Regions from separate parts of the Burkholderia sp. MSh2 genome, predicted to be linked through region 2. Evidence: predicted binding sites of a transcription regulator. Region 2 holds the regulator's gene; each other region holds the start of a gene.
What was found. Region 2 encodes FliA, which starts transcription of late flagellar genes. Its sites were predicted from a motif close to CTAAAGTTTNNNNNNNNNNNGCCGNTA; they were not measured.

Region 1 (5,959 bases), on a different contig from region 2:
GCTGCGACGTCATCTGCGAGCTGTCGACCGGGCTGGTCGGGTCCTGGTTCTGCAGCTGCGTGACGAGCAGCTTCAGGAACGTCGCCTGCAGGTCGCTCGCCGACGTGCCGTTGGTCGACGACACGTTGTTGGTATTCATCGTGTCGGTCGGCAGGTTGGACACGGTCGTGCCGTTGCTGCCGATCGTCGTGCTGGAGGAGGAGGTCATCCTGGGTAGCCTTCTGTCGAAACTGTCGGGTCTGTAAGGTCGGTCGGCGCGCGGCTTACGAGCCGATCGTCAACGTCTTGAGCATCAGCGTCTTCGCCGTGTTCAGCGTCTCGACGTTGGCCTGGTACGAGCGCGACGCCGAAATCATGTTCACCATCTCCTGCACCGGATCGACGTTCGGCATCTGCACGTAGCCGTTCGCGTCGGCGGCCGGGTTCGCCGGGTCGTAGGTCGACTTCATCGGCGACGGGTCGTCGACCACCCGGGTCACGCGCACGCCGCCCACGCCCTGGCCGGACGCGGTGCGCGCGCCGCCGATCGGGTCGGTCGCGAACACGACCTGCTTGGCCTTGTACGGCTTGCCGTCGGGGCCCGTCGCGCTGTCGGCGTTCGCGAGGTTCGACGCGGTGACGTTCAGGCGCTGCGACTGCGCGGACAGCGCCGAGCCGGCAACGCCGAAGATGTTCATCAACGAGGGCATGGAAGCTCCTTTTGCTCGGATACGGATTCGGAGGCGGTGCGCGCCGTCACTGGTTGGTCGTGATCGCGGCGATCATCGACTTGATCTGCTGGGTCATCACGGTCAGCCCGGTCTGGTAATGCAGCGCGTTGTTCGCGAACTGCACGCGCTCGACGTCGAGATCGACCGTGTTGCCGTCGAGCGACGGCTGCAGCGGCATCCGGTACGCGGCGCGGCCGTAATCGTCCGACGGGCCGCCCGTCGGGATCAGCTTCACGGTGCCGGCCATGTGGCCCGCCGCCGTCGACACCATCGACATGCCGCTCGTCACGCCGGCCGGCTGCGTCATCGGCAGTTGCGCGGCGTTGCTCGGCGCAAGGCCGCCGCCCGTCTGCTTCAGCGAGCGCGCGAGCGTCGACGCGAAATCGACGTCGCGGGCCTCGTAGCCGGGCGTGTCGGCGTTCGCGATGTTCGACGAAAGCAGTTCCTGCCGGTAGGCGCGCACGTCGAGCGCCTGTCGGCCGAACGCAAATTCCGCATCGAGTTTGTCCAGCATGTGTGCGTCTCTCCGTATGAAGCGCTGCACGCCCCTCACGCCGGATGGCGACCCGAGAGGCTTTTTTCCATGACAGCGATGGTAGGCGTCGCGCGCAACCGGCAATCGGGCGAATAACGCGGCAAAGCCCCCCTCTATTCATCGTTTGCGCGACCGCCCCGCTCCCTAGAATGCGAAGCGGAGCAACGAATCGGGGGCACGGCGATGACTGGCAGCGCACTTCGCGGAAGGAACGGGCGGCTTACGCACGTCCGGCGTGCGTTTGCGCTCGTCGCGGCGCTGTGGATCTCCGCGCCGGCCGCGCACGCGGACGACGGGATGATCGTGATTCCGGGACGCGGCGAGACGGCCGAAACCGCGCTCGCGCACGCCAACGCGGCGAGCGGCGGGCAATTCGGCGGCACGGCCGCGCCGGGTGCGGGCCTCGCGCCCGACGCGGGTCGCGCGGCCAGCGGCGCGGTGGCCGGCGCCGGCGCATCCGGCAGCGGCTACGCGGCGCAGCCGGCCGGCACGATGGTCGTGACGACCGTCCCGCCGCCGGTCGCCGCACCGGCCCCGGCCTACGCGGCCGCCGCCCGCGCCGGGTATGGCGCCCCGCGCACCGCCGACCGCGACACGGTCGCGACGGTCGTCGCCGGCACGGCCGAACCCGCATCGAATCCGGCACGGCGGGCACCGCAACCGTCGCCCGCGGCACGCCTGGCGGCCACCCGCGCCGCGCCGCGCCCGATCGCGGCGTCCGCCACCCCGGCAACGGCTGCCGCGGCCCAGCCCGCGACGCCGCCCGGCCAGCAGGATCCCGACACGATCCGCCGCGCGGCCCTCACATTCCTGCAGCAGCAGATCGCCGGCCTGCCCGGCAAGCCCACCGCGACGGTCACGAACGCGTTTCCGCGCGGGCTCGCCACGTGCACGACGCTCGAACCGTTCCTGCCGACCGGCGCGCGCCTGTGGGGCCGCACGACGGTCGGCGTGCGCTGCGCGGGCGAACGGCCGTGGACCGTCTACCTGCAGGCCAAGGTCACCGTGCAGGCCACCTATTACGTCGCCGCGCGCCAGATCGCGCCCGGCGAGCCGCTGACCGCGGCCGACCTGGTCGCACGCGACGGCGACCTGACGGTGTTGCCGCTCGCGGTAATCACCGACCCGGCGCAGGCGATCGGCTCGACCCCGCTCGCCCGCATCTCGGCCGGGCTGCCGCTGCGGCAGGACATGCTGAAGAGCGCCGCGTCGGTGTCGGCCGGCCAGACGGTGCGGGTCGTCGCGGCCGGCCCCGGTTTCACGATCTCGGCCGAGGGCAGCGCGCTGGCGAATGCGGCACCGGGCCAGTCGGTACGGGTGCGGATGGCGGCGGGCCAGATCGTCACGGCGATCGTCAAGGACGCCGGCACCGTGGAGATTCCGTTATAGGGACGGATAGCGCCGCAAGAATGTAAAGAATTGTTTATTCGGAGAATTCCAGGCTCGCGATGCTAAAGTTCGGGCCGGCCCGGCCGTTATCTGGGTCAAACCGAACAGGAAACCCATCGTGAAGATCGATTCCACTCCGAACCCGAGCCCCGTGGCGCCGACCGGCAACGGCGCGACCCGTGCGCCTTCCGGCACGGCCCAGTCGTCCGCGCAGGCGGCCGATGCCGGATCGACCGGCGGCGATTCGACCGTGAACCTGTCGGGTCTGTCCGGCCAGTTGCGTTCGGCATCCGCGTCGGGCAGCGCCGATATCGACTCGGGCCTGGTCCAGTCGATCAAGGATGCGCTGAACAACGGCACGTTGACGATCGACGCGAACAAGATCGCCGACGGCGTATTGAATACCGCCCGCGAGCTGCTGCAGCAACAGCGCCCGCAGGGCAGCTGATCCGGCCTCGCGGCCGGCCCCCGGTTTGCCGGCGCGCCGAACCCCGTGCGCCGGCGCGACGAGCATGACGCGATGAGAGAAGAGCTGCTGGCCACGGTCAACGACGAACACGCGACGGTCGAGGCGTTCGCGTCCCTGCTCGCCTACGAGGAAAAGGCGCTGACGACGGCCCAGCCGCTCGCGATGCTGCCGGGGATCGTCGAAAAGAAAAGCGAGCTGATCGACCGGCTCGCGCAGCTCGAACGCACGCGCGACACGCAGCTTTCCGCGCTCGGCTTTCCGTCCGGCAAGAAGGGGATGGACCAGGCCGCCGAACGCGACGCCCGCCTCGCCGGCCGCTGGCAGCTGCTGCAGCAGGCCGCCGAACGCGCGCGCCAGGCCAATGCGAACAACGGCATGCTGATCCGGATCCGGATGGACTACAACGAGCGCGCGCTCGCGGTACTGCGCTCGACGCCCGCACCGGCCGGCGTCTACGGCCCCGACGGCCGCGTGTCCGCACTCACGCGCTGACCGGCCGGCGGCACGCCCGCCGCCCCTTGCCGCCACGCGGCATTTCACGTTTCGACAGACCGGGCCCGAGCCCGGCATCCACGGTCCCTTCCGATACACGGCCGCGCCACCGCGCCGCCGTCCAGTCACAACAATCAGAAGAGGGCCGCATGCCATATTTCCGCATTCCCGCGTCATCCCGCATTGCCACCGTTTCCGCCGTCGTCGCGCTGGCGCTCCCCGCCGCGCACGCCGCGGCCCCCGCGCCGCTGCCCACGCCGACGGGCGACATGTCGCTGTCGCCGGGCGGCCCCGACGTCGTGCCGCCGGCCGCGTCGAGCGCGTCCGCCGCCACGCCGCGCGCGGCGCGCCGCGGCACCGACACCTACACGTACCTGCGCTGCTGGTACCGGATCGATCCGGATCCGCTGAAGCCGGCCGCGACCTACGAGTGGGCGCGCGACCCCGCCGCCGGCGACTGGTATCGCGTGCCCGGCTACTGGTGGGCGGACGGCATCACGCAGTGGAAGAACATGTTCTACAGCACGACGGCGCAAGAGACGCTCGCCGACGTGTGCCGCAAGACGCTCGCCGCGAAAGGCATCCGGACCGACCTCACGCAGGCGGTCGCGGCCAACAACGCGCTGTCGTTCAACTACACGGTGTGGACGCTCGATGCCGCGCAGCAGGATGCGCGCGTCAACAAGCTGATCGTGTTCGGCGACAGCCTGTCCGACACCCAGAACATGTTCAACGCGAGCCAGTGGAAGCTGCCGAACGGCACGAGCTGGCATGCGGGACGCTTCAGCAACGGCCCGGTGTGGGCCGAGTATCTGGCGAACGCGCTGCAGTTGCCGCTCTACAACTGGGCGATCGGCGGCGCGGCGACCGACCAGCACCTCGTCGTGCCGGGCCTCGTGCAGCAGATCGACTCGTGGCGCGAATACATGGAGCGCGCGCCGGGCTACCGGCCGGCCAACACGCTGTTCGCGGTGTTCGCGGGCGGCAACGATCTCGTGAACTACGGGCGCTCGCCGGAGCAGGCGGCGAATGCGGTGCGCGACAGCCTCGAGCGGCTTGCCGCGGCCGGCGCGACGCGGATCATGCTCGTCACGCTGCCGGACGTGTCGCGCGCGCCGGTGTTCGCCACCCGCACCGACACGGCGAGCGTCGCCGCGCAGGTCAAGGACTACAACCGGCGCCTGGTCGACGCGGCCGCCGCGCTGCGCGCCCGCTACGGCGCGACGCTGCGGCTCGAGGTCTTCGACGCGTACGCGCCGTTCAACGACCTGCTGAGCCACCCGGCCCGCTACGGCTTCGACGACGCGCAGCGCGCCTGCCTCGACATTCCGAAGCCGTCGTCGCTCACCTACCTGAGCACGCAGACGCCGCGGGCGGACTGCCGCGATCCGGCGCGCTTCGTGTTCTGGGACACGCTGCACCCGACGACCCGCACGCACGCCTGGCTCGCCGGGCAGATCGCGCCGTTCGTGCGCACGCGCCTGCTGAACTGATCGGCGCGGGCGGCTGCGCTCACAGCAGCGGACACGCGGTGACCTGCGTGCCGCGCTCCACGCACAGCCGCTCGTAGTCGCGCAGGTAGGCGCGCTCGTCGTCGTCGAGCAGGTCGAGATCGATCAGGTCCCAGTCGTAGCCGACCGTCACGATGTTCTCGAACGTCACCGTGCCGGGCCGGGCCTCGTCCGGCCGGACGATCACGATGTTCTCGATCCGCACGCCGCCCTTGCCCGGCAGGTAGATGCCCGGCTCGACCGAAATCACCGCGTTCGGCACCAGCCCGTACTTCGAGCCCGGCGCGAACCGCACGCCGCCCTCGTGCACGTGAATCCCGACGCCGTGCCCGGTGCCGTGACCGAAATCGTGGCCGTGGTCGCGGCACACCTGCCGCACGAGCGCGTCGACCTCGCCGCCCGTCGCCGTGTCGGGGAAGCGCGCGACGAGCCCCTTGATGCAGGCCTTCAGCGCGACCGTGTAGATCTCGCGTTGCCACGGCTGCGCAACCGTGTCCGGGTGCGTACGGCGCAGCACGACCCGCGTGCAGTCCGTCGCGAAGCCGGCTTCGTAATAGGCGCCGCTGTCGAGCAGCACGAGTTCGCCCTCCGTCAGCTCGACGTCGGCGCTCGCGGCCGTGTAGTGCGCGAAGGCGCTGTTCGCGCCGTTCGCCGCGATCGACGGAAACGTCAGCGCGACCGCCGAGCGTGCGCCATAGGCGTCGTTGATCGCGCGCGCCAGGTCGTATTCGGTGTGACGCACGCCCGGCTCGCCGGTCTTCGCCCAGCGCATCGTCTCGGCGATCGCCGCGGAACTGCGGGCGAACGCGTCGCGGAACCGGTCGAGCACGGCCGGCGTCTTGCCGGCCCGCAT
Region 2 (5,959 bases):
CCCACGTCGCCGTAGCCCGCGACGACCGCGACCTTGCCCGCGATCATCACGTCGGTCGCGCGCTTGATGCCGTCGACCAGCGATTCACGGCAGCCGTACAGGTTGTCGAACTTCGACTTCGTGACCGAATCGTTCACGTTGAACGCCGGGAACGGCAGGCGGCCGTCCTTTTCCATCTGGTACAGGCGGTGCACGCCGGTCGTGGTTTCCTCGGTCACGCCCTTGATGTGCGCGAGGCGCTTCGAGTACCAGTTCGCGTCGATGTCGAGGTGCTTCGCGATCGACTTGTACAGCGCGACTTCTTCCTCGTTGGTCGGCTTCGCGATCGCCGAACGGTCCTTCTCGGCCTTCGAGCCGAGGATCAGCAGCAGCGTTGCGTCGCCGCCGTCGTCCAGGATCATGTTCGCGAATTCGCCGTTCGGCCATTCGAAGATGCGGTGCGAGTACTCCCAGTACTCGTCGAGCGACTCGCCCTTGTACGCGAACACCGGCGTGCCGGCCTCGACGATCGCGGCCGCGGCGTGATCCTGCGTCGAGAAGATGTTGCACGAGGCCCAGCGGACGTCCGCGCCGAGCGCCTTCAGCGTCTCGATCAGCACGCCCGTCTGGATCGTCATGTGCAGGGAACCGGCGATGCGCGCGCCCTTCAGCGGCTGCTGCGCCTTGTATTCGTCGCGAATCTGCACGAGGCCCGGCATTTCGGTCTCGGCGATGTTCAGTTCCTTGCGGCCCCAGCCGGCCAGTGCCAGATCGGCGACGACGTAATCCTTGGAAGCCTGGGTATCGATAATGGCGTTCATCACGCCCTCCTTTCTAAAAAGTTTCTAGATTGGTGACGTGAGCGCCGTTCAGGAAGCGGGGCCGGCGCATTCGCCGGCTGCTTGGTGAAGCTTTCCGAGCCTGGCGGGCCTGGGACGGCCCGTCGCAACGCTCCTCGGAAAACGGGAAGGATTGTAGCAAATCGGCGCGCGGAATGCGCATCCGCGCGCGCGACCGCCACGAAAGGGTCAGGACTCGGCGCCGACCCACGCCTGTTCGCGCAGCCGTGCGCGCAGGCGCGCGACGGCCTGGCTGTGCAACTGGCACACGCGCGATTCGCTCACTTCGAGCACCGCGCCGATCTCGCGCAGATTCAGACCCCGCTCGTAGTACAGCGACATCAGCAGCTTCTCGCGCTCGGGCAGCCGCTCGATCGCCTCGACGAGCGCCTCGCGCAGGTGCTCGTCGAGCAGCGCCGACAGCGGGTCGGCGTGATCGACGCGGTAGCGGTCGAGAAACGGCTCGTCGTCGGCCGCGCGATCGAAATCCTCGTAGTAGATGAGCTGGCTGCCGTGCAGGTCCTGAAGCATCCCCTGGTATTCGTCGAGCGGCATGTTCAGGTGCTGCGCGATCTCGGCCTCGCTCGCCGAGCGACCGAGATGCTGCTCGACCTGGTGCACCGCCTGCTCGACCTCGCGCGACGTCTTGCGCAGGCTGCGCGGCAGCCAGTCGTTGCTGCGCAGCTCGTCGAGCATCGCGCCGCGGATGCGCTGCGTCGCGTAGGTCTCGAACTGCGCGCCCTGGTCTTCCTTGTAGCGGCCGGCGGCATCCATCAGGCCGATCATGCCGGCCTGGATCAGGTCGTCGAGATCGACGCTCGCCGGCATCTTCGCGACGAGCTGCAGCCCGAGACGACGCACGAGCGGCGCATATTGCGCGAGCACGTCGGCCTGGGACATCTTTCCTTGAGCGTTGTACATCATGGCTCTCTCCTTCCGGTGGCGCTCATGCGGCGTGTGCCGCGCCCGCCTCGTACGACGGCTTGCCGCCCGCGTGGACGGCGCGCCCCGCGCCCGGACCCGGACGCATCGGCCAGTACAGCAGATCGGCGGCAATCTGCCGGTAGTCGCGCGCGGCCGCCGACGACGGAAACGCGTCGACCGCCGCCCGCATCAGCTCGCGCGCATGCTCGACGAGCTGATCCGCGCTCACGCAGCCTGCATCGGCGATCGACACCGTCAGGTAGCGGCTCGCGACGCCCGCGAGGTTGTCGAACGCGACCTTCGCGTCCGCATGGCTGCCGACCTGGTTGGTCAGCACGCGGAACTGCGCGAACGCATGGGCGAAATGCAGCCGCTTCATGCACGCGTACGCCTCGGTGATCGCCTGCGCGGCAACCCGCGTGACGATCAGCACGTCGTGCGCCTCGCGCGCGAGCGCCGAGAACGCGCCGTCGGCGCCGAGTTGCGCGTCGACGAGGACGATGTCGGCCGGGCCGTCGATGAAGTCGCTCAGCTGCGCATCGGTATAGCCGGCGCGCGCGAACCGCGCGGCCGCGCACAGGCCGAACCCGGCCGCCACCCGCGTGCGCTCGCCTTCGCGCAGCCACGCGCCCGCAAGGGTCGCGCTGGCCGAATGCACGTCGGCGCGCTCGTCGACGACGAGCACGTCCTTGCCGAGCGACGCGAGCGCCGCCGCCAGGTTCACGACGGTGGACGTGCAGCCGACGCCCGCCGGCCCGCCCGCCACCGCAACGATCCGCGATGTGCGCCCGGCCAGCAGGCGCCGCAATCCTTCAGCCTGGTCGATGATCCGTTTATCCAAATCGCACCTCGTGCAGCTCGGCGGTGGAACGTGCGGTCAGCGCGGACAGCAGCGTCGGCATGTCCTCGTCTTGCGGGACGAAGGGCGAACCGTCGCGCGGTACGCAGAACGCGCTCTTCAGCAGGAATCGGGTCGAGGCGACGTACAGGTTCTCCGGCACCTTCTGGCCGGTCGACACGTAGTGGACCGGCAGCTTGTAGCGGATCACCGTGTCGAGCACGCCGCCGAGGTGGGTCGCCTCGTCGAGCTTGGTGAGGATGCAGCCGGCCAGATCCGGATGCTCGCCGGCGCTGCGGTAGGCCTGCACGACTTCGTTGAGCGTGTCGCCATGGCTGGTCGCGTTGAGCAGCAGCAGGCGCTGCACCGGCGCGTTCGCGCCGTGCAGCATCGCGATCTGGTCGGATACCGCGCGGTCGCGCTGGCTCATGCCGATCGTGTCGATCAGCACGATGTGCTTGTTGCGCAGCTCGGACAGCGCGAGCGCGAGATCGCCCGCATCCTTCACCGCGTGCACCGGCACGCCGAGAATCCTGCCGAAGATGCGCAGCTGCTCGTGGCCGCCGATCCGGTAGCTGTCGGTGGTCAGCAGCGCGACCTTGCTCGCGCCGAAGCGCATCACGCAGCGCGCGGCCAGCTTCGCGGTGGTGGTCGTCTTGCCGACGCCCGTCGGCCCCATCAGCGCGAATACGCCGCCGCGCTCCATCAGCGCATCCTCGCTGTCGAGCACCGGCAGGTTCGCCGCGAGCACCGACTGCGCCCACTCGGCGGCCTGTTCGAAGCTCTGCATGTCATCGCCGGACGGCAGGTTGTCGACCAGCATCCGCACGAGCTGCGCGGAGAAGCCGGCGGCAAACAGGTGCTTCGTCAGCGCGCCATGCACGGCGCTGCGGCGCTGGCGGTCGTGCCACATCAGGCTGTCGAACTGCTCGTCCATCCGCCCGCGCAGTTCGCCGAGCTCCTGCATCACCGTGTCATTGACGATCCGCTCGATGCGCGACTTCACCGCATCGGCCACCGCGGCGGCCGTGTCGGCGGACAGGCGCGTGCGCTCGGCCGCCCGCGCGGCCTGCGCGGCGCTCGCTTCCTGCGCGCGCACGGCGGCGGCCGGCATCCGGCGTTCGGCGTCGCGCACGATCTCGCGCGCCCAGTCGGGCGGCGTCGCGCTCGCGGCCGGCTGCGGCTGCGGCGCGGGCGCGCTCGCTTGCGGCGCGGCGGGCGTCGCCTGCGCGCGCGCGATCAGCGCGTCGCGCTGCTGCGTCAGGCGTTTCGCGTGCTCGACCAGCCACGGCGCGGGTTCGGAAGCAGGGGCCGGCGTACCGGCGGCCGGCGCGGCGGCAGCAGGTGCCGCGATCGACGGCGCGGCCGCGTCCGGCGCGTCCACGTCGCCCGCCGGCAGGTGCGCCGCTGTCTCGTCCGCCTCGGCGCTCGCGCCGAAGACCGACGAGAACACGTCCGGCAGCCCGCCTTCGTCGGCGGCGTACGGATTGACGGCCGGGCGGCCCAGCGCCGCACCCGGGCGCGACACGATGCCCGGCACCGCGGCGGCCGGCACGGATTCCGGCAGCCGCGGCATGGCGAGCCGCGGCCGCACCGCGGCCGGCGGCGCCACGGCGGCGAGGTCCGAATCGGCGAGGGCGACGATTTCCACGCTGCCGTCATCGAGCGTGCGGTTCGACAGCACGACCGCGTCGGCGCCGAGCGCCTCGCGCACGAGACGGAGGGCGTCGCGGCTCGTAGCGCCGGTGAATTTGCGAATGTTCAAGCGGAACCCCCGATGACGTTAACGACTTTGATCGTGCGTGTGTCCGGCACTTCGGCATACGACAGCACTTTCAATTGCGGCAGGCTGCGGCGCAGGAAACGCGCGAGCATCGCGCGCAGCGCGTGCTGCACGAGCAGCACGGGCGGCAGCCCGAGATTCTGTTGACGCAGCATCGCCTGCTGCGTACCGGTCAGAAGGTTGTGCGCCAGGCCGGGCTCGAGGCCCGGATTCGCGCCGGTGGCGAGCGCCTGCGACAGCACGCGCTCGAGATTCGAATCGAGGCCCATCACCTGCATCTCGCCCACGCCCGGATACCACTGCTGCGTGATCGCGCGACCGAGCGCGAGCCGCACCGCGGCGGTGATCTCGAACGCGTCGCCGCGGCCCGCATGTTCGGACACGGCCTCGAGGATCGTGCGCATGTCGCGGATCGGCACGCCTTCCTCGAGCAGGTTCTGCAGCACTTTCTGCAGCGTCGTCAGCGAGATCGTCTTCGGCACGAGGTCCTCGACGAGCGACGGCGCGTCCTTGCCGGTGCGCTCGACGAGCGCCTGCACTTCCTGGCGGCCGAGCAGCTCGGCCGCGTGCTGGACCACGAGATGGTTCAGGTGCGTCGCCACGACCGTGCTCGCGTCGACCACCGTGTAGCCGTACACCTGCGCCTGTTCGCGCATCGCGACGTCGATCCACACGGCCGGCAGCCCGAACGCGGGGTCCTGCGTGACGGCGCCCGGCAGCGCGGCCGTGACCTGGCCCGGGTTGATCGCGAGCCACTGGCCCGGGAACACTTCGCCGACGCCGATCTCGACGCCCTTCAGCGCGATCCGGTACGCGTTCGGCCGCAGTTCGAGGTTGTCGCGGATATGGATCACCGGCGGCAGGAAGCCGATTTCCTGCGCGAATTTCTTGCGGATGCTCTTGATGCGCTTGAGCAGTTCGCCGTCGCTGTTCCTGTCGACGAGCGGGATCAGCCGGTAGCCGACTTCCAGCCCGAGCGGGTCGATCAGCTGCACGTCGTCCCAGGTCGCCTCATGGCTGTCGGACGGCAGCGCCGCGGGCGGCGCGATGTCCGTCACGTCGCCGGCCGCCTTGCGGGCCGCCGCGCGGCGGGTCTGCGTGCGCGCCAGCCAGATCGCGCCGCCGCCGAGCGCGAGGAACGCGAAGTGCGGCATCCCCGGGATCAGCCCCATCAGCACGATGATCGCGCCGGTGATCGTCAGCACGCGCGGGTTCGTGAACAGCTGGCCGGTGATCTGCGTGCCGATGTCCTCGTCGGTCGCGACGCGCGACACGATCACGCCGGCCGCGGTCGAGATCACGAGCGACGGGATCTGCGCGACGAGGCCGTCGCCGATCGTCAGCAACGTGTAGTTGGTGCCGGCCGCGGCGAAGCTCATGTCGTGCTGGACCATCCCGACGATCAGGCCGCCGATCACGTTGATCGCCATGATGATCAGGCCGGCGATCGCGTCGCCGCGCACGAACTTCGACGCACCGTCCATCGAGCCGTAGAACTCGGCTTCCTGCGCGACGGACTGGCGGCGCTTGCGGGCCTGTTCCTCGTTGATCAGGCCGGCGTTCAGGTCGGCGTCGATCGCCATCTGCTTGCCGGGC
Region 3 (5,959 bases), on a different contig from region 2:
GGCAGCGGCTACGTCGCCGAAACCGGCACCGTGCCCGTGATCAATCCCGGCGAAGTGCATACGGGTTCGCGCGCGGCCGATGAAGGCTGGTGCTACCGCGTCGGCTACATGCCGGTCGAATTCATCCGCGAACTCGCAAGTGCGATCGCGGGCCGCCCGCAGGACGCGCCGTGGTTCCCGCCCGACGTGATTCGCGACGTCGATCTTGCGGCCCGGCTCACGCGCGCGCACCGGATGATGGAGGCCGGCAGCGAACACACCCGGCCCTCGCATGCGCATCCGCCGACCGACGACGATCCGGCGGCAGGCGGTCCCGCGGCAGGCAGCTCGACGACGGACGCCGTGCGCATCTACGATCCGCTCGCCGCCGAGACGGCAATGCTCGACGCGCTGTCGACGCTGATCGTGCGCCACGCCAATGCGCAATCGCAACCGGCGCGCCTCACCGCGGACGAACCGCGCGTCGACGCGATGCGCGAGCGGCTCGCCGCCGACCTCACGTGCACGGTGACGCTCGACGAAGTCGCGTTGGCGGCCGGGCTGTCGCCGTTCCACGCGGCCCGCCTGTTCACGCGCACAACCGGCATGCCACCGCATGCCTGGCGCAACCAGCTGCGCTTGCAGCGCGCGCTGGCGCCGTTGCGCGCGGGCGTGCCGGTCGCCGATGTCGCGGCGGCCAGCGGCTTCGTCGATCAAAGCCACTTCACCCGGCACTTCAAACGCATGTTCGGCGTGCCGCCCGGGCGCTGGCAGGCGCGCTGACGCCGCGGCCTCCGCGCACCGCCCGGCATGCGAGCGCCGCGATACCGCCGGCGTCGGCGCGCACCGATCCCGATCCCGCAAGCGCAAGAACATACAAGCCCGCCTTTCGCCCGCCCGCTATCCTCCGGTTCATGGAGGAATACGCTTTGAATCCGACACCCGCATCGCCCGCTCGCCGCCCGCTCAACGAATGGCTGGACGGCGCACGCGACACGATCCCGATGATGATCGGCGCCGCGCCGTTCGGCGTGATCTTCGGCACGCTCGTCGGCGGCGGCCCGCTTGCCGCATGGCATGGCGCGCTGATGTCGCTCGCCGTGTTCGCGGGCTCCGCGCAGTTCATTGCGCTCGGCCTGATCGCGGGCAGCGCGGGCTTCGTCGTCGTGCTCGCCACCACGCTGATCGTGAACCTGCGTCACCTGCTGTACAGCGCGACGCTCGCCCCCTATGTCGCGCACCTGCCGCTGCGCTGGCGCGCAACGCTCGGCGCACTGATGACCGACGAGGTATTCGCGGTCGCCTACGCGCACTACCGGCACTTCGCGCCGGGCACCATCGGCCCCCACTACTTCTTCGGGTCCGGGCTCGCGATGTACCTGAACTGGCAGGTCTGGACGCTCGCGGGCATCGGCTTCGGCGCGGCGTTCCCGGGCCTGCAGTCGCTCGGCCTCGATTTCGCGATGGCGGCAACCTTCATCGCGATCGTCGTCCCGCAGCTCGGCACGCTGCGCTATTTCGCGGCGGCCGCGACGGCCGGCACGCTGGCTTGCTTCTGGCAAGGCTGGCCCTACAAGCTCGGGCTGCTCGGCGCGGTCGCCGCCGGCGTCGCGATCGGCGTCGCACTCACGCTGCTGCACAAGCGCGCGCGCGCCGGCTCGCACCCGGAGGCCGCATCGTGAGCTACGCGCTACTGATTCTCGGGATGGCCGTCATCACCTACGCGATCAGATCGACGCTGTTCCTGTTCGGCGAACGGCTGACCTTCCCGCCGCTCGTGCGGACGGCGCTCGGCTTCGTACCCGTCACCGTGCTGACGGCGATCATCGTGCCGATGGCCGTCTCGCCGCACGGCGGCGCGGCCGAGCTGACCTGGCGCAATCCGCAGCTCGTCGGCGCGCTCGCCGCCGTGCTCGTGTCGGCGGCGACCCGCCGCCCGCTCGTGACGATCGCGGCGGGCCTCGCGGTGTTCTTTCTCTGGCAAGGGGTCGTGCTGCCCCACTGGCTGCCCGCCTGAGCGAGCGGGCGAGCGCTTGGCCCGGCGCGCTCAAGTTTCCGCCCGGCGCGCCGATATACGGGGTGAACACCCGCCACCGGCCTCGTCGCGCACCGGTCAGTCGACGCTGCGCCCGCCCCGGTGCGCCGTGCCGGCCGCCGGCTTGCGCGGGCCGCCATCGAGACGATTCATGGGCCAGATCACCCTTTCCCTCAAGGACGACACGCTCGAGTCCCTGCGCAAGGACTACGATGCGTTCGTCCGCGTGTCGCTGAAGCTCGACCCGCAGTTCGCGACGCCGTCGTTCGAGGATTTCCTGCGCGCCAAACTGCTCGACAACATGGTGCCGCTGACCGAGCACGCCGTGCAGCGGATGCTGCAGGGCGGCCAGTACGCGTGGGCAAAGCGCACGCTCGACAAGGAATTTCCGGACGTCGTCGCGATCCTGATGCGACAGGCCGGCGAATTCGGCTTCGGCTTCGCGTCGCGTTCCGAATGGACGCCCGACGAACTCGCGAAGGCTTGCCGCGACTGGGCAAAGGCAATCGTCGCCGAAGCGCAGGCCGATCCGGCGCTGATCGACCCGCTCGCGTCGCAGATCAAGGGGGCGGCGCAGGACATCCAGACGCTCGAGGAACTGATGCAGACGCCCGCGTGGCGGCTCGCGGAATCGCTGCGGCAACGGATTTACGAGGCCAAGCTCGCGTGCGAGATGAGCGTCGGCAGCACCGCGCGCGACAAGCTCGGCGAACTGCGCGGGCTGCTCCGGCTCGGTCTCGCGCACGGCTCGTTCCAGAAGCAGGAAGCGCAGCAGATCATGGAATACCTGCGGCTGCTGAAGCCGGAGATCTTCGTCGAGGAGCCGTACGACGTCTTTGCACGGCTCGCCGCGTGGCTGCGCAGCGTATTCACGCCGGCCGCCACGCGACCGGCGCAGGGTCCGGGACAGGGACAGCGCCGGCCGTAACGGCACGCCGTTGCGCATGGACATGTGACGGCGGCCCGGTTCGTACGACGCGAACCGGGCCGCCGTCGCGGTGCCGCGCCCGGCGCGCGCAGCCGGCTAGCGTTGGCTGCGCGGTGCGTCGGGCGGACACACCACGGGGGCATGGGCACCGGCCGCGCCCTGCACCGCCACGCCCGTCGCGGCACACGCGTCCGACACGACGAACGCCGTCGGCGCGGCACCGATCAGCATCGCGCGAATCCGGCGCATGGCCTGCTCCACGAAAAATCGTCAGATCGAACCGCAGCGATGCGGCCGGCCGCGCCTCGCCGCAACACGCGGCAGGTACGACGAAAGACCCGCAGGCTCTCGGCTCTCCCGGGCCGTTACCCGCCGTTCCACCTGCCGACGAACAACGCCCCTTCCCCGCACCGGCGTACCGCGCCCCTCCGCGCTCGCGTGCCGGCCCGCGGTGCCGTATGATGCGAGGCGATTCCTCCCGCGCCTTGCGCGCCTTCTTCGTCATGCCCAACCTGGATTTCACGCTGACCGGCGAATACGTCGAGCTGCACAACCTTCTCAAGATCACCGGCCTCGCGGACAGCGGCGGCTCCGCAAAGCTGATCGTCGCGTCCGGCGCGGTAAAAGTAGACGGCGCGGTCGAGCTGCGCAAGACCTGCAAGATCCGCGCAGGCCAGGTCGTGCTGCTCGGCGACACGCGCATCGCGGTGCGCGAGGCATAGCGCCGGTTCCCCTTTCCGCGACATGGCCATCGGCGCGCGCGTTCGACACGGTGCGAATAAAGCCGTAAGCTGGTTGTCTCTCAAAATAACTACATATAGCGCGGGCCCGCACCCGTGCGAGCGCCCATCCCATGTCGCATTCCGGTCTTACGCGGACGGCCGCCGCGCCGCCGTCCCTGTCCAGTCACGCCGCCGATACCGCGCGCCTCGCCGCGCCGCTCGCGATCGCGCAACTTTCCCAGATGGCGATGAGCGTCACCGACACGGTGCTGCTCGGTTCGCTCGGCCCCGATTCGCTCGCGGCGGGCGGGCTCGGCGCGAACTTCTTCTTCGTCATCGTCACCATTCTGCAAGGCGTGCTGTCGTCGATCAGCGTGAGCGTCGCGCATGCGCGCGGCTCCAAGGCCGACGAGCGGGTGCCGCACATCTACTGGACCGGCTTCGCCCTGTCCGTGCTGCTCGCGATTCCCGCCATCGTCGCGCTGTCGCTGTCCGAACCGATCCTGCTGATGTTCCACGAGCCGCCGCTGCTCGCTCATCACGTCGGCGAATACACGGGCATCCTGCGCTTCGCGGCGCTCGGCAGCCTGATCGGCGTCGGGCTGATGCGCGCGTTCCTGCCGGCGATCGGCGCCGCCCGGCGGCTGCTGTGGGTGTCGGTCGGCGGCGTCGGCGTCAACGGCGTGCTGAACTACGGGCTGATCCACGGCGCGTTCGGCCTGCCGCGCCTCGGCTTTCTCGGCTCGGCCGTCGCGACGACGATCACGATCTGGCTCACCGCGTTCGCGCTGCTCTGGCTGCTGCACGGCCGGCAGCGCTTCCGCCATTTCGTGACCGCGGCGCGCCCGAAACTGCCCATGATGGGCGAGCTGATCGGCATCGGCTGGCCCGTCGCGATCACGTACGGGGTCGAATCGACGCTGTTTCTCGCGACCGGCCTCACGGTCGGCGTGCTGGGCGCGACGTCGCTGGCCGCGCACCAGATCGCGCTGAACGTCGCGTCCGTGTCGTTCATGGTGCCGCTCGCGATCGGCCAGGCCGCGAACGTCCGGGTCGGCTACTGGGTCGGCGCGGGCTCGCCCGTCGCCGCGCGGCACGCGGGCTTCGTCGCGCTCGCGCTCGGCGTCGCGTTCATGTCGCTGTCGGGCCTCGTGATGATCGTCGCGCCGCATGCCATCGTCGGCCTGTACCTTCACCTCGACGATCCGGCCAACATGGCCACGGTATCGCTCGCCGCGTCGCTGCTCGGCATCGCGGCGGTGTTCCAGATCGTCGACGGGATGCAGACCGTCGCGTCGGGCGCGCTGCGCGGCCTGAAGGACACGCGCATCCCGATGCTCGCCGCGACCTTCGGCTACTGGGGCATCGGCTTCCCGACCGGCTACTGGCTCGCGTTCCACGCGGGCCTCGGCGCGCGCGGCCTGTGGTGGGGACTCGCGGCCGGCCTCGCGAGCGTCGCCGCGCTGATGGCGTGGCGCTTTCATCGCAAGACCGCATCGCTCGTCGCGGCGCCTCGCCAGGCGCGACATGACGCGAAATCGCCGCCGGCGCTATCCTAGTCGGCTGAAGACCAAGACGCCGCGCAAGCGGCGCGACTGCCTCACGATACGTCTGATTACGTTTGATGCCGCGCAACGACGCGCGGCCTTTCCCCTTTCCTGGAGGAGTGCATCATGAACGAAGCAGTTCGGATGGAACGCGATACGTTCGGCGAGATCGCCGTCCCGGCCGACCGGCTGTGGGGCGCGCAAACCGAGCGTTCGCTGCAGAATTTCCGGATTTCGACCGAGAAGCAGTCGCCCGAGCTGATCCACGCGCTGGCGATCGTCAAGCGCGCGGCGGCGGCCGTGAACCAGTCGCTCGGCGTGCTGGCCGACGACAAGGCGCGCGCGATCATCGACGCCGCCGACGAGATCATCGCCGGCAAGCATCCGCGCGAATTCCCGCTCGCGGTGTGGCAGACGGGCTCCGGCACGCAGACCAACATGAACCTCAACGAGGTGATCGCGAACCGCGCGAGCGAACTGATGGGCGGCGAGCGAGGCGAGGCGCGCAAGGTGCATCCGAACGACGACGTGAATCGGGGCCAGTCGTCGAACGACGTGTTCCCGACCGCGATGCACGTCGCGGCCGCGTACGCGATCGTCAATCATCTGCTGCCGGCGCTGCGCACGCTGCGCACGACGCTCGATGCGAAGTCGAAGGCGTTCGCCGACATCGTGAAGATCGGCCGCACGCACCTGCAGGACGCGACGCCGCTCACGCTCGGCCAGGAGTTTTCCGGCTACGTTGCGC

Region 1: flgM (flagellar biosynthesis anti-sigma factor FlgM) is a predicted target of FliA. The motif match lies at 2,697-2,723, and genes of this name have one in related genera.
Region 3: GQ57_RS21185 (DUF4088 family protein) is a predicted target of FliA. The motif match lies at 2,026-2,052, and genes of this name have one in related genera.

Annotation. Positions count from the first base shown of each region.
Region 1 is NZ_JPGM01000056.1:23,696-29,654, forward strand. Features, by position in the region: gene GQ57_RS28835 (flagellar hook assembly protein FlgD) at 1-208, opposite strand, end outside; gene flgC (flagellar basal body rod protein FlgC) at 264-689, opposite strand; gene flgB (flagellar basal body rod protein FlgB) at 736-1,224, opposite strand; gene flgA (flagellar basal body P-ring formation chaperone FlgA) at 1,429-2,634, shown strand; gene flgM (flagellar biosynthesis anti-sigma factor FlgM) at 2,753-3,082, shown strand; gene GQ57_RS28860 (flagella synthesis protein FlgN) at 3,155-3,595, shown strand; gene GQ57_RS28865 (SGNH/GDSL hydrolase family protein) at 3,745-5,088, shown strand; gene GQ57_RS28870 (M24 family metallopeptidase) at 5,108-5,959, opposite strand, start outside.
Region 2 is NZ_JPGM01000004.1:52,468-58,426, forward strand. Features, by position in the region: gene ahcY (adenosylhomocysteinase) at 1-800, opposite strand, end outside; S-adenosyl-L-homocysteine riboswitch at 833-942, opposite strand; gene GQ57_RS02745 (RNA polymerase sigma factor FliA) at 1,008-1,742, opposite strand; gene GQ57_RS02750 (nucleotide-binding protein) at 1,765-2,583, opposite strand; gene flhF (flagellar biosynthesis protein FlhF) at 2,576-4,345, opposite strand; gene flhA (flagellar biosynthesis protein FlhA) at 4,342-5,959, opposite strand, start outside.
Region 3 is NZ_JPGM01000032.1:98,994-104,952, forward strand. Features, by position in the region: gene GQ57_RS21170 (AraC family transcriptional regulator) at 1-762, shown strand, start outside; gene GQ57_RS21175 (AzlC family ABC transporter permease) at 894-1,661, shown strand; gene GQ57_RS21180 (AzlD domain-containing protein) at 1,658-1,996, shown strand; gene GQ57_RS21185 (DUF4088 family protein) at 2,166-2,942, shown strand; gene GQ57_RS43085 (hypothetical protein) at 3,039-3,191, opposite strand; gene GQ57_RS21195 (RNA-binding S4 domain-containing protein) at 3,446-3,664, shown strand; gene norM (multidrug efflux MATE transporter NorM) at 3,796-5,223, shown strand; gene fumC (class II fumarate hydratase) at 5,338-5,959, shown strand, end outside.